DNA from 4 places in the Paenibacillus sp. FSL H8-0168 genome. Region 3 is predicted to be linked to each of the others. Evidence: riboswitches for the same ligand, from Rfam matches in the RefSeq annotation. Region 3 holds a riboswitch; each other region holds the start of a gene.
What was found. Region 3 has a riboswitch for cyclic di-AMP ahead of MHI21_RS06820 (hypothetical protein). Riboswitches for the same ligand answer to the same signal wherever they lie in the genome.
Positions count from the first base shown of each region.

Region 1: another riboswitch for cyclic di-AMP. It lies ahead of MHI21_RS00560 (C40 family peptidase); the one in region 3 lies ahead of MHI21_RS06820 (hypothetical protein).
Region 2: another riboswitch for cyclic di-AMP. It lies ahead of MHI21_RS13985 (3D domain-containing protein); the one in region 3 lies ahead of MHI21_RS06820 (hypothetical protein).
Region 4: another riboswitch for cyclic di-AMP. It lies ahead of MHI21_RS20495 (TrkH family potassium uptake protein); the one in region 3 lies ahead of MHI21_RS06820 (hypothetical protein).

Region 1 covers NZ_CP151948.1:136,597-139,805, forward strand. Annotated here, with positions in the region: gene MHI21_RS00550 (4a-hydroxytetrahydrobiopterin dehydratase) at 1-250, shown strand, start outside; gene MHI21_RS00555 (GNAT family N-acetyltransferase) at 329-835, opposite strand; gene MHI21_RS00560 (C40 family peptidase) at 1,141-1,641, opposite strand; cyclic di-AMP (ydaO/yuaA leader) riboswitch at 1,647-1,784, opposite strand; gene MHI21_RS00565 (hypothetical protein) at 2,061-2,888, opposite strand; gene MHI21_RS00570 (M1 family metallopeptidase) at 2,900-3,209, opposite strand, start outside.
Region 2 covers NZ_CP151948.1:3,173,689-3,176,897, forward strand. Annotated here, with positions in the region: gene MHI21_RS13980 (polysaccharide deacetylase family protein) at 126-932, shown strand; gene MHI21_RS13985 (3D domain-containing protein) at 1,131-1,799, opposite strand; cyclic di-AMP (ydaO/yuaA leader) riboswitch at 1,806-1,974, opposite strand; gene MHI21_RS13990 (amino acid ABC transporter ATP-binding protein) at 2,210-2,932, opposite strand; gene MHI21_RS13995 (ABC transporter substrate-binding protein/permease) at 2,919-3,209, opposite strand, start outside.
Region 3 covers NZ_CP151948.1:1,475,220-1,478,428, forward strand. Annotated here, with positions in the region: tRNA gene MHI21_RS06810 (tRNA-Leu) at 1-10, shown strand, start outside; gene MHI21_RS06815 (glutathione peroxidase) at 156-641, opposite strand; cyclic di-AMP (ydaO/yuaA leader) riboswitch at 1,108-1,275, shown strand; gene MHI21_RS06820 (hypothetical protein) at 1,391-1,786, shown strand; gene kdpA (potassium-transporting ATPase subunit KdpA) at 2,199-3,209, shown strand, end outside.
Region 4 covers NZ_CP151948.1:4,635,734-4,638,942, forward strand. Annotated here, with positions in the region: gene MHI21_RS20490 (TrkA family potassium uptake protein) at 1-141, opposite strand, end outside; gene MHI21_RS20495 (TrkH family potassium uptake protein) at 334-1,674, opposite strand; cyclic di-AMP (ydaO/yuaA leader) riboswitch at 2,085-2,237, opposite strand; gene MHI21_RS20500 (type II CAAX endopeptidase family protein) at 2,499-3,209, shown strand, end outside.

The DNA.
Region 1 (3,209 bases), 1.3 Mb from region 3:
CTGGGAACTGGAGGAAGGACGTTGGATCGTTCGAAAATATAATTTTTCCAGTTTTATGAAAGGGATTGCATTCGTGGATGAAGTTGCCGCTATATCTGAAGCATTCAATCATCATCCATTTATTACGATTGATTATAAGACCGTGACTCTGCGTTTGACCTCTTGGGACGACGGCGGTATTATGGCCGTGGATATTAAGGAAGCCCAACAATATAATGAAGCTTTTGAAAAAATGCGCAGCAGTCATTGAGCTTGTAATGATCTGTCGTATGATGATAAAAGCGCCTTCGCTATACAACATCGTGGTTGTATGCCGAAGGCGCTTTTATCATAGAATCTGGGTTGGGTGCTCGGGACGATATACCATACAATAAAATGGTTTTTTGCCATCAGGAGTCTGGCGTTCATAGGTATCTGTAAGCTCAAATCCAGCCGCCTTGTAGGCCCGGATAGCGCGCCCATTCCAAGTGAGCACCTCTAGATCAATTTCATTCTTCGGGTTGCGTCGTTGAGCTTCCTCTGCAATGGCACGGACAAAATCAGAGCCTTTGCCATGTCCGCATCTGTCAGGATGCATTCCAAGACCTAGCCGGGTCACACCGATCATAGGAAAATATTGAGCAAATCCCGTCAGTTTGTTCTCTTTATCCAGTACGGCAACATATTGCTCTTGGCGAAGCGTGGGACTTCCAAATTCGACTTCAAGCGCCTTCATTTGTTCCCAGGGGAGCCAACCGTATATGTTATAAGGTGGATCATAGTGCCACTCACAGATTGCAGCCGCTTGATGCTCGTCCATCGGTACGATCCGATAGTTGGATATTGAGGCCGGCATGTGTTCCATCCTCCTTTTACACAGGTACTTCAATCATTAACAACAGATTGTAGACAAGTTGCAGAGGAATGGCAAGCGTGTTTATTTCATACCTAAGTCGGGTATACATTCAATAAGAAGGAATTACTGCTCATATGCTCCCCCAGCGGTGACGGTAAAACCGACGATGTTCGCTACAATTGAAACCTTTTGAGGTCTCAGTTCGTCAGTAAAGATAATAATTGCTGATGTTGTGGACATAAAAAACCGCAATTCGATTCCGGCCAGAATCAAATTGCGGCTAGGGTTAGCTTGCTGTGCGTTAGTTATTCTACGTTATCGTCATCAGGAATATCTGAAGCTACAGAATGGTAAGCGTCTGTGCTCATAATTCTTTTTGCACCGACATAGCGGTTAGCGTAATAATTTTCGTTCAGTGAGCTAACTACTACACCACGTGAAGTCGAGGAGTGGGCAAATTTCCCTTCACCTACGAAGATACCTACATGGGAAATGCCTCTTCCTGTGGTGTTGAAGAACACCAGATCCCCAGGTCTCATTTCATCGCGGGATACAGAAGATCCCATTTTGAATTGTGATCCGGATTGATGCGGAAGTTTAATTCCTAGTTTGTTGTATACGTACATTGTGAAGCCGGAGCAATCGAATCCCTCGAGTGTAGTGCCTCCGCTTCTGTAGTTCGTTCCTTTGGCATCTTGAATGACCTGGTCCATCTTAGAGTCTGCATATGCACTGCCGCCACCGAATGTAAAAGATGTAAAGGCAATGGCAAGACCCATAGCTGCGATCGTTAGCTTCTTCTTCAAAAAAAATATACCCCTTCCAATGCCTGCGAGGTTAGCTTAAGGATTCGGTAGAAGGTTCCCCTATGACCACTCTGTTGCGAGATCAATTCACCCAAACTGGTTCCCCCGCTTCCTAGGTGCCAGGAATTAGGCTTAACTTAAGATGTGCACCTTGGAGAGCAGTATTCACAATAACGTTATTTTTGAGATAAAGGTTACAATAAAGATTACAAAGTTGTTACTATCAGTTCACTGCGATTATTGTAACAAAGACGGCTGGCTTTGGCAAATGTTTCATTACAAAAAGTTACAAAAAAAATCTGCTCCTAATGTCCCAGGAACAGATCTTGTTAACAGTATTCAGTTATGTGTCGTTTGCGCGAGTATGAATCAAGGTTTTTCGACAGACGGAAATGAAGTAAAAAACATAAAGGCAGGGCTTAGCTTCTACTAGAGATATCGGTATGCCATAGTCTGTACTGCGAACTGATATGCCACAGCCTGACCAGACTAGTAACAAAATGATACGATTGCTGGAGAATGAGCGCCAGCATGCCAGTCCAAATCATCGCCACGGTGCCAAATAGACCGAAGACCAGCAGCACACAAGCACCGAGCAAAAGGGATATACCGACAGCTGGGAGGAGCTGGCGAAAGAAGGCGAGCAGGGACGATAGTATGGCGTGACCACCGACAGTACCCAGTTGCATATACAGGATGCACTGCCGAATGAACCATCCGTATGCCATCCATCCAATGACATAGGGCAATAAATGCAGCAGATAAGAGGAAGATTGAAGTGCTCCTGCTACAATAGGGTAGAGTCTCGGTACTACCCAAAAGGCGGGAAGCAGCAGCAGTCCCAACTCGATGGTGTAATACAACAGCGACGACATGCCATGGCGTTTCATACCCTTGAAAAAGGACAGGCTTTGCGGTTCAGTCGCATCGGTATGCAGACTTTGATATATTCCGGCTCTAATGAAGGGAGTGATCAGTATGCGTAGTACAGTCGCCCCTAGTAGTATCCACAAATACACATGTACTTCCCGGCTGTCCATCAGAGCAATCTGACTCTCCATCCAAAATAAGGTCTGTCCCAGCTCGTTTTGACCCTGATCAGGATAACGGAGCAATAGCGGGATAACGGCAGACTGCACCAGCCGATAGATAAACACCCCCCACAGTAGTCGATACAGAAATAAAATGATAACGATATAGAATCGTATGCGCACCAGCGCCCAGCCCTCTTTTATAACAGTCCGCATCTATAGACACCTCACCATGACAGACTTCCAAGCAGTGTCTCCAACAGCTTGGTTACACTTACACTCCAACGGGTTTGTTGCTTTTCGTCCAATTCGGCTTTTAGGCTATTGTTAATATGCTTGTTCTCCAGTGCAATGGTATATAAGGGATCAAGGGTTACATAGGAAACGGGAGAAGTACTTTTGATCCGAAAAGTTGTGCTTTTCCCCGCGCCGTCCCAAGCCTTGAATATCGTGGTACCATCCTTGAAGGTAAATTGGACAGGGATCTTGGGATAATCCGCCCCTTTTTTGCTGACCGTCACGACTGCTTCATATCCA
Region 2 (3,209 bases), 1.7 Mb from region 3:
TGATAATCGTTTCTCTTTCCAGTCGTTTATGAGCCGAACTTGGTTACCAGCATATTTTTAATAGGACAGGTACATAATAGTCGAGAGCACCACTAGGTACCACTGCACGGAAAGGGGGGATACATATGCCGTACAGGGGAGTGTTGCCATGCTTGGCACTGTTACTAGCATTCTCAAGTTTACCCGTTCACGCGGATGCGCCTCCCAACACCGGAACGCCCCATCCCAAGGAAGCAGCTGTTGCTTCTTCTGTACATCAGAGCACAGATCGAGCAACTCCTACATTAGCAATGCTGCGAAAAAAACATGCGGACATTTTTAAAATGTGCGGTCCACACACCCGCCAAATTGCCCTAACCTTTGATGATGTGCCCGATTCTAGGTATACGCCGCAGGTTTTGGACGTATTACACGCCAATGGCATCAAAGCCACCTTTTTCATCGTCGGTCACCGTGCGGAAAAGCATCCGGGGATCATACGCCGTATTATCCGTGAAGGCCACGCTATAGGAAACCATTCCTATACTCATCCAGATTTTAGGAAGGCCACACCAGAACGCTTTCGCAACCAGATTACAAAAACAGAACGTATTTTGCAAGCCAGCGCAGGTTTTCGCCCCAAGTTGATTCGTCCACCCTACGGTGAAATCACGGAGCCTCAAATCCAATGGGCACGTCGTCATGGCTATATGATTGTCAATTGGAATGTAGACTCTCTCGATTGGAAGGGATTAAGTAAAACACAAATTCAGCGCAATGTGATTCCAGCTACCGGGCCTGGCTCTATTATTTTAATGCACGCAGGTGGAGGTCAAAGTTCCAACCTGCAAGGCACTGTCCAAGCTCTGCCGGGTCTAATTCACTCTCTAAAAGCTAAGGGCTACAAATTTGTGACAGTCCCCCGGCTACTCCACACATCGGAACGGAAATAACCATATGTTTATGATTGAGCTGCAAGCTAAAGCAACGTAAAAAGGCTGTCTTACCAGCAGAAGTTTTCTGCTCGTCAAGACAGCCTTTTTTATGGATAAGACCTGATAAGAGTCCGACCTAGTTATATGCGGTAGGATACAGACATTAAGTTTACATAATATATATTATGTTTAATTAAACCGTATATACGTACAATGCTATTTATCAATAACGTACAGCTTCACATTTTGAAATCCAAAGTCGTTCACAAATGATTTGTTGCCAGGAATAAAGATATCAATCCTCTTTCCTGTAATGGCGCTGCCCTGATCGCGAGCGACAGCTACAAAAGAATGATCCGGCAAACCTGGGTGGGAATAGCCTGTAACCAGCACTTTCGTGCCCATCGGAATGACGTTCGGGTCTACCGCAATTGTACCTAGTTTAAGCGGATTGCCGTAGTAGTCCACTGCTCCCCATTTACCATTCTCGTCGGCTGCGGCAGAATACGCTGAAGCCTTAACGTCAACTATTTTGCTATAGTTGAATGTTTTGCCCCACGCTTCAATCGTTGGCCCCTCATTCGCTGTTGCTTTCTCCGTAAGAAGCTGCGGCTTCGAATCCGAAGCTGCCTTCACACTTTTTTCGCCAGGTACCTTAATTTGCAGACCTGCATATATATTGTTGGAAGCAATGTTTGGGTTCGCCTTCGTTAGCTCGTCTACCGATACTCCATAACGTTGAGCAAGCAAAAAGAAGGTATCGCCCTCTTTGGCAGTGTGAAGCGAAGCAGCATCCGCTACTCCAGCTGTCTGTGCCAACCCTGCAATAGCTGCGGCAAGCACCGCAAATTTCATCGTTTTACCAATATGTTTTAGATGTTTCAAAGATATGTACCTCCTCTGTTATGCCTGCGAAGTTAGCTGTCGGATTCGGACTCAGGAGAAGCCCTATGCTTGTGCAATTCACCCCTAGGCATATTCCACATCGTCTTATGACGTATCGGAATGACTGCCGTTGTTACGTCCCCCGCACTTCCCATAGTTTGGACCCAGCATTCAGCGTTTGTCATAACTGTATGCTGTCCCGGTAAGTTTTGGCTTACTGCATAATATCACAATTTTGTAACCTTATCCGCATGAAAATGTTGGGAACCTTGAACATCATACTATACTCGTTACAATTTTGTCATCAAGAAATCGATATTTGTTACGAAAGTATGGGGAAATGGTGACAAAAAGAAAAAAAGCCCTCCGTTAAACGGAGGGCTTTTTTTATAGATTATATCAGCACTTCCTTACAATACTTTGGCAAGAAAATCACGAGTGCGATCATGGCTTGGAGTGCCAAATACCTGCTCTGGTGTACCTTGCTCTACAATTTGACCGTTATCCATAAAGATAATTCGATCGCCCACCTCGCGGGCAAAACCCATTTCATGCGTCACGATTACCATTGTCATGCCGCCTTCGGCGAGCTTCTTCATTACATCCAGAACCTCTCCAACCATTTCAGGGTCCAATGCAGAAGTCGGCTCATCGAACAGCATTACGTGCGGCTGCATGGCCAAAGCACGCGCAATCGCAATACGCTGCTTCTGACCACCGGATAGCTGGTTCGGATAGGTATTCTTCTTATCCTCAAGCCCTACGGTACGCAGGAGTTCTAGCGCAATTTTTTCCGCTTCTTTGCCTGACTGTCTTCTAACCTGCGTTGGTGCAAGCGTCAGGTTCTGCAACACTGTTTTATGCGGGAAAAGATTAAAATGCTGGAACACCATCCCCATCTTCTCCCGGGTTACATTAATATTATGGCCACGAGCTGTAATCGGCTCGCCCTCAAATAAAATCTCCCCGTCTGTAGGTTGTTCCAACAGATTCATACAACGCAAAAACGTACTCTTCCCCGAACCACTGGGGCCGATGATGACGACGACTTCACCTTTTGCGATATCTATATCAATGCCTTTTAAAATCTCATTCTTACCGAACGATTTACGCAGTTGTTTAACGGTGATCACTGGCTCTCAACTTCCTTTCCCATAAACCCAGCAGCTTAGACAAGCTGAATGTCATTACAAAATAAATAGCGGCTGCGATTACGAACGGACTTAATCCTTCGTAGGTGATGTTCTTAATGACCTGGGCCTGATACATAATATCCACCATCCCAATGGTCGAAATAATGGATGATTCTTTAATGATCGTAATAAACTCATTACCGATAGCAGGCAAAATAGATTTAAACGCTTGCGGCAAAATGACATGACGCATAGCTTTACCGCGTCCCATACCCAA
Region 3 (3,209 bases):
CTCGACCGCATTATATGCAAGACCTAGTTAAAAAAGCATCCTGACACGATTTACGTGAAGGGATGCTTTTTTTGTTAAGCATTTTTCGTTATATTCTTTAGCCACGGAAGCCACGGTTGCAACAGGTCGTTTATTAACTGTGATAATGAAGAATGTCAGTTTTGCTGCAAAAGCTTCTCTATATCTCCCGCCAGCTTATCTGGAGTGGTTTGCGGTGCATAGCGCTTAAATACGTTACCTTCTCTTGTAATTAAGAATTTAGTAAAATTCCATTTGATCGCTTTGGACCCTAACACCCCCGGAGCTGTTTGGGTCAGGTAGCGAAATAAGGGGTGTGCTTGATCGCCATTGACATCTGTTTTGGCGAACATCGGAAAGGTAACCCCATAATTGATCTGGCAAAACTCGGAAATCTCCTCGCTGGAACCTGGCTCTTGTTTGGCAAACTGATTGCTGGGAAATCCCAAAATCTCGAGCCCCTGTTCATGGTACTGGTCATATAGCTCTTGTAGCGCTTTGTATTGGGGGGTTAACCCACATTTGCTGGCAGTGTTCACGATAAGCAGAACGTTCCCTTCATATGTGGATAACGGAATTTGTTTCCCTTGCAGGGTTTGCGCATCATATTCATAAACGGTCATAGTATCTCTCCTTATTCAATATTCAACAATTAAATTGTAAGCAATTAAAAACAAGGTTGCAAGTCTGGAAAAGCTGTATCAAGCCTTTAGCCGCTGTAAAATCGTATTTTGTTTAAAACAGTAAATCGCACCGCAAATGAAGCGAATTAAGGTGTTTCTTCTTATAAAAGAGGGTTCAATCGGTGTTTAGCTGGTACATATAGCGTATTTTCTTCTCTTTTTACAAAAAATGGCCAAAAACGCTTTACCCTACGCCAATATTGACATGCTTGTCATTTTCAAAAAGGGATGAAAAACAGAGATTGAAGGAGCTGTGAGAAGCATAGTTTCATTGTAAGCGTTATTATTAATCTTCTATGCTCTAAAGGCCGATTTATAACCCCGCAGTTGAGCTTTACAGTCTTCCATGCGCGGGTGTATGATTCAAGACGTAATTTCAAATTAACTTGAATGAAGCAACAACGAAATGTCTATAGCGCTGAATTTTGCAGTTGCAAAAGCGGGGGAACCAATCGAGACTGTACGGCTTGCCGGGTGTCTCATGGGGTGAATTTTCCGGTCAAGTGCCAGAAATAGGGCGACTCTCACGTCCGAATCCGACAGCTAACCTCGTAAGCGTACAGGGAGAGGCAACAAACCGCCGTGTGCAGCCATGGTTTATTTTATCATGGATATGTCAGAAGCCGGAGGAAAGCCTTTTTCCTTCGGCTTCTTTTTGTTGTCTTTTTATACCGGGAGAGGAGCTACTGATGGAAGGTCGGTTAATTATTGTCACTGCACCGAATGAAGCGGGCAGAAGTTTTGTGAAATTGCTTATTTTCAAAAAATTGGCGTTTGCAGTTCTGACGAATAGCGCCCAGGAGGAACGACAGCTCAAAAAAATGGGTGTGGAGCACATTGTCCGCATCAATACCATGCAAGCGGGAAAATGGAATTTTCCAAAAAAAGAAATTGGTAGTGTGTATTTGTTCGAGAACAGCTTGAATCTGACTTGCCGTTTCCTACAAATATGTCGACCACTAACATCGGAATCGATCTATGTTATTACACACGGCTGTAATCCACAAGGAATTTATCGGGGATTGGGAGCGGACCATGTGATCTACACATTGAACGGAGAGGTGGGTTTTCTGCTGAACGGATAAGCACTTATAACATAGTTGTTTTATGATTTTATGATGAAATAAGAATGGCGATCTGAAGACCGATACGGAGGGTATAAACATGATGGATATATACATGCTGCTCGTCATGGCTGTGAGTTATGGAGTGATACTGCTGTTTGTACGCTGGTGTGATGCGCAGACCTCTAAAGGAGGACGAAGAGGATGATCGTTATACTCGGGCTTACGGCTATTGTGTTTATGTATTTAATCTACGCACTCCTGAACCCTGAAAAGTTCTAGTCACTGGTAGGGATAGAGCGGGCGGGAACAACAGATCTGAACATTAAAGCATCATAGGTAGCAGGTTTTCGCAAACGTGTGCACACAATTGGTGCTCTGGAAGCAGGTCTGTTGTTCCAAACGCAGGAGCATTTTGAAGGAGGAATAAAGGATGGAGCTGCTTCAAATTGGAATTGTGATCGTTATATTGCTGCTCTTGGTAAAGCCAATGGGTACCTATATGTATCATGTATTCTCGAATGAACCCAATCGGACGGATCGGATTTTTGGCAGAACAGAAAAGCTGATTTATAAGGTAGTAGGCTTGAAGAAAGTGGAGAGCATGCGTTGGACTACGTATGTTATGAGTTTCATTGCTACGAACGCCGTGCTTGTGGCGATCAGCTACTTGCTGTTGCGTTTACAGGGAATGCTTCCCGGTAATCCGGCTGGAAACAGTAATATGGAAGCATCACTAGCTTTTAATACGGTAATCAGCTTTATGACGAATACGAATCTCCAACATTATAGCGGAGAAAGCGGGCTTACGTATCTGACACAGATGGCGTTCGTCACGATGATGATGTTCACTTCGGCTGCTTCCGGTTTTGCGGTTGCTGCGGCTTTTATGAGGGGATTGACGCGGCGCGGTGAAGGGATGGGCAATTTCTTTCAAGATTTTATTAAAGCCATTATAAGAATTTTCCTGCCGCTGGCCTTTGTGCTTACGCTGGTGCTGGTTGGATTGAAGGTACCACAGACGCTACAGCCTACGGCGGATCTTACGACGCTGAGCGGAACACAACAGCAAATTTCTATGGGACCCATTGCTTCTCTGGAGTCCATCAAGCATTTGGGGACAAACGGGGGCGGATATGCGGGAGCTAACTCTGCGCATCCTTTTGAAAATCCAAGTCCTTGGACGAACGTGCTGGAAATTTTGGCAATGTGGGTAATGCCGGCTTCGTTGCCGTATACCTTTGGATTGTTTGCCCGTAATCGTAAGCAGGGCTGGATTATTTTTAGCTCCATGATGGTATTGTTTCTAATTTTTCTATCCATTACGTACGTGTCTGAAAAGACAGGTAATCCGTTAATCCAGACACTGGGTGTGGATGCTTCTCAGGGAAGCATGGAAGGGAAAGAGGTTCGTTTCGGCATTGGACAATCGGCTTTATTCACT
Region 4 (3,209 bases), 2.6 Mb from region 3:
TGTCAACATCTCACTCATACTGTCCACAACATCCTCATTCCGGTCAATGCCTAGCACCTCGCACCCCATATCCACCAATTGCAAAGCCAGGCTTGAGCCAAACCGCCCCAAGCCAATAACTACAAACTGCTGCGTTTTCATATCTACTCGAAAACTCCTTATCTGAATCAATTTCATAAATGGGGATTTTGCAAAAATCCCATAAGCGACTTCCAATGAAGAAGATATAGATCGAAATGGTTTAGTTCGTCTATATCTTGACTTCGGAGCGACTGGTATCGAATTTTGCAAAATCCTGAAATGATTAAACCAACGAAATGTATATGAAATGATTCATCCTATAATCATTTTGCCTTCCGGATGACGATATAATTCTTTACCCTTTTTCGGCCCCAGTGCATAAGCTAGCGTGAGTGGCCCCAGTCTACCTGCAAACATCGTCAGGGTAATCACCAGCTTACCTATGACTGTTAAATCAGGTGTAAGCCCCATCGACAGCCCCACCGTACCAAACGCAGACACCGTCTCAAACAAGATCATCAGAAAATGATGATCTTCGGTTGCCGACAAAATCATGGTCACCCCGATCACGAACAGCAACCCCAGCAGTGTAATGGTCAAAGCCTTGTAAATTCGTCCCTGCGCAAGTCGGTACTTGAACAGTACAATATCTTCCCGCCCCCGCAGCATCGAAATCACTGCTCCAATGAGCAGGGCGAATGTTGTGGTCTTAATCCCGCCTCCAGTGGAGCCAGGGGAAGCCCCAATAAACATGAGTATGATGATAAAAAACTGCGTAGCCTGCCGCAAGCCTGCGATGTCCAGCGTATTGGCACCTGCGGTACGGGGAGTAACGGACTGGAATAAAGATCCCAGTAGCTTACCACCCCAATCAAGCGAGCCAAGAGTCTTTGGATTCGTAAACTCAAATACAAAAATCACGAGCGTGCCGACTACAATCATAGCGCCCGTCATGCTGAGTACCACCTTGGTATGCAAGGACAGTCTCTTGCGCTTGCGATATTCTGCCAGGTCTGACATCACTACAAAACCAATGCCGCCAGAAATAATTAGAAACATTGCGGTAAAATTAACAATCGGATCATATACATAACCTGTCAAGCTGCGAAATTCACCGAATAAATCAAAACCAGCATTGTTAAACATGGAGATGGCATGCCAGATTCCAAAATAAATCGCCCTGCCTACAGGCATATCAAAGGACCAGCGAACCGAGAATATCGTAGCGCATACGCCTTCAATAACCAGTGAGTACAGTAATACCTTACGGATTAACCCGACAATTCCCTCTACAGAAGTCTGATTCATCGCTTCCTGCAAAATGAGACGCTCCCGCAAGGAAATCCGACGCTTGAACACCAGTGCAATCAAGGTAGCCATGGTCATAAAGCCAAGACCGCCGATCTGGATCAGCGCAACGACGACAACTTGACCAAAAGTGGTAAAAAAGAGCCCGGTATCCTTTACGACAAGCCCGGTTACACAGGTCGCAGAGGCGGCAGTAAACAAAGCGTCTATAAACGCAAGTGGCTTTCCTGTTGTATTGGAGATCGGCAGCATTAACAATAAACTACCTATAAGAATGATAATGGCAAAGCCCGCAACGAATATCTGCGGTGGAGAAAGCCGAAGCCAGCTTGCATTGGGATTCATCTATTCATCACTTCTCTCCTAATCCTTAAAACTATAAAAACAGTGATTTAATACGGTGTAAGCTCGCTACGCGTTCCATTTGATCTTCCGATCGTCGTTGCCCCTGAATTTTTTGATTTTTCCAAACCTTAAGTAACTATAATTAGCATTCCCTGAATACAGGAAGAATGCATGTCAAGCACTATTCGATCCCCCTGTGCTAATGGCGCGCAGTAGCGAAGGGGGCAGAATTGTTCTGAAGAAGCGAAGCGTTTGCCTTTATCTCCGGATTTTAACCATTAAAGGGGGTATACAATCAAAAAATCCGGGGATAACAGCAATCGGAAGAATAATCTGCACCCGCAGCGGTCTAACCAATCCAAACACTTTTATACGCACAAAAAAAGACACCGGAAAACCGAGTGCCTGACTTGGTTCCTGCTCATAGCCTACGAGGTTAGCTGACGGATTCGGGCAGCACAGTATGCCCTATTTACACTTCCGATCCAGCAGGATCGGCTGTAAAATTCACCCCAGTAACATGGTTCCCCCGTTTTCCCATAGAAATTCGGCTCAACTGTATATCATTACCTATGTATTTTATAGGCATTGCCTCAAGATTATAATCCTTCTATATCCAGATCACAAAACCGATTTCGCCGAAAAAACGTGAAATTGGCTTTATTTTGCGAATGGGCATCGTTTAATCGCAGCTTATCTAATTTTATTGGAACTTTAAAGTGCTTTCACTCTATTTTCATGAATATCGCTAGTCTGTTGGCGGGAACCTGTGCAGTATGATATCTTTAATGGATGTTCTTATTTACAGATTAAGGAGGAAACTCATGAATCCTATCGGGAAACCGGTCGTGCTCACGGCCAACTTCAAAAAATTAGGCTTGCTGGGCGGGATTGGCCTGATTTGCTTTTTTATCTTTCAATTGCTTATTCCCTCGCTTAGCAATCCGAGTCCAGAATCAGTAATGAACGCAAAGGTCATCAGCAAACAAGAAGCGGTCATACACGCATTGGACTTCGCCCGCTCCGAGCTGGGCTATACTGAATCACAGCCTGAGGAGCCCGTCGTGACCTATCAGGCCGAAACAGATTTGTACGGTTATTTATCTAGAGAAAAACTGCTTCAACAGTACGACCGTACATGGAAAAAACGTTACCCTTACGAAACCTTTCGGGTCGATCTGCCTGAATCCTCAGCGAAGAGTAAGCTGCAAATTCATGTGGATTTATCCACTGGCAAGGTCGTTAGCTTTAAACGAATCACCTCCAATACCAATTACACACAGGCTGATATTTCTACGGATGAACAAGCACGTAACAGGCTTGTACGTGTGGCTGAGGACGGCATGACCCTCGAAGCCAAGGAGCAGGCGGCCGCAGTATGGGTCAAGCGCTTTGGCTTTAAGCCGTCGGATTTGAAGCTTGCGACCACTGAACAAGAAGGCGGATTAAAGTATACCGTAGACGATAAAAAAATCGGCGCCTCGGTACTTACATTGGCTTTTACTTTTGAAGACGGTGATGTTCGCTCCTTCACT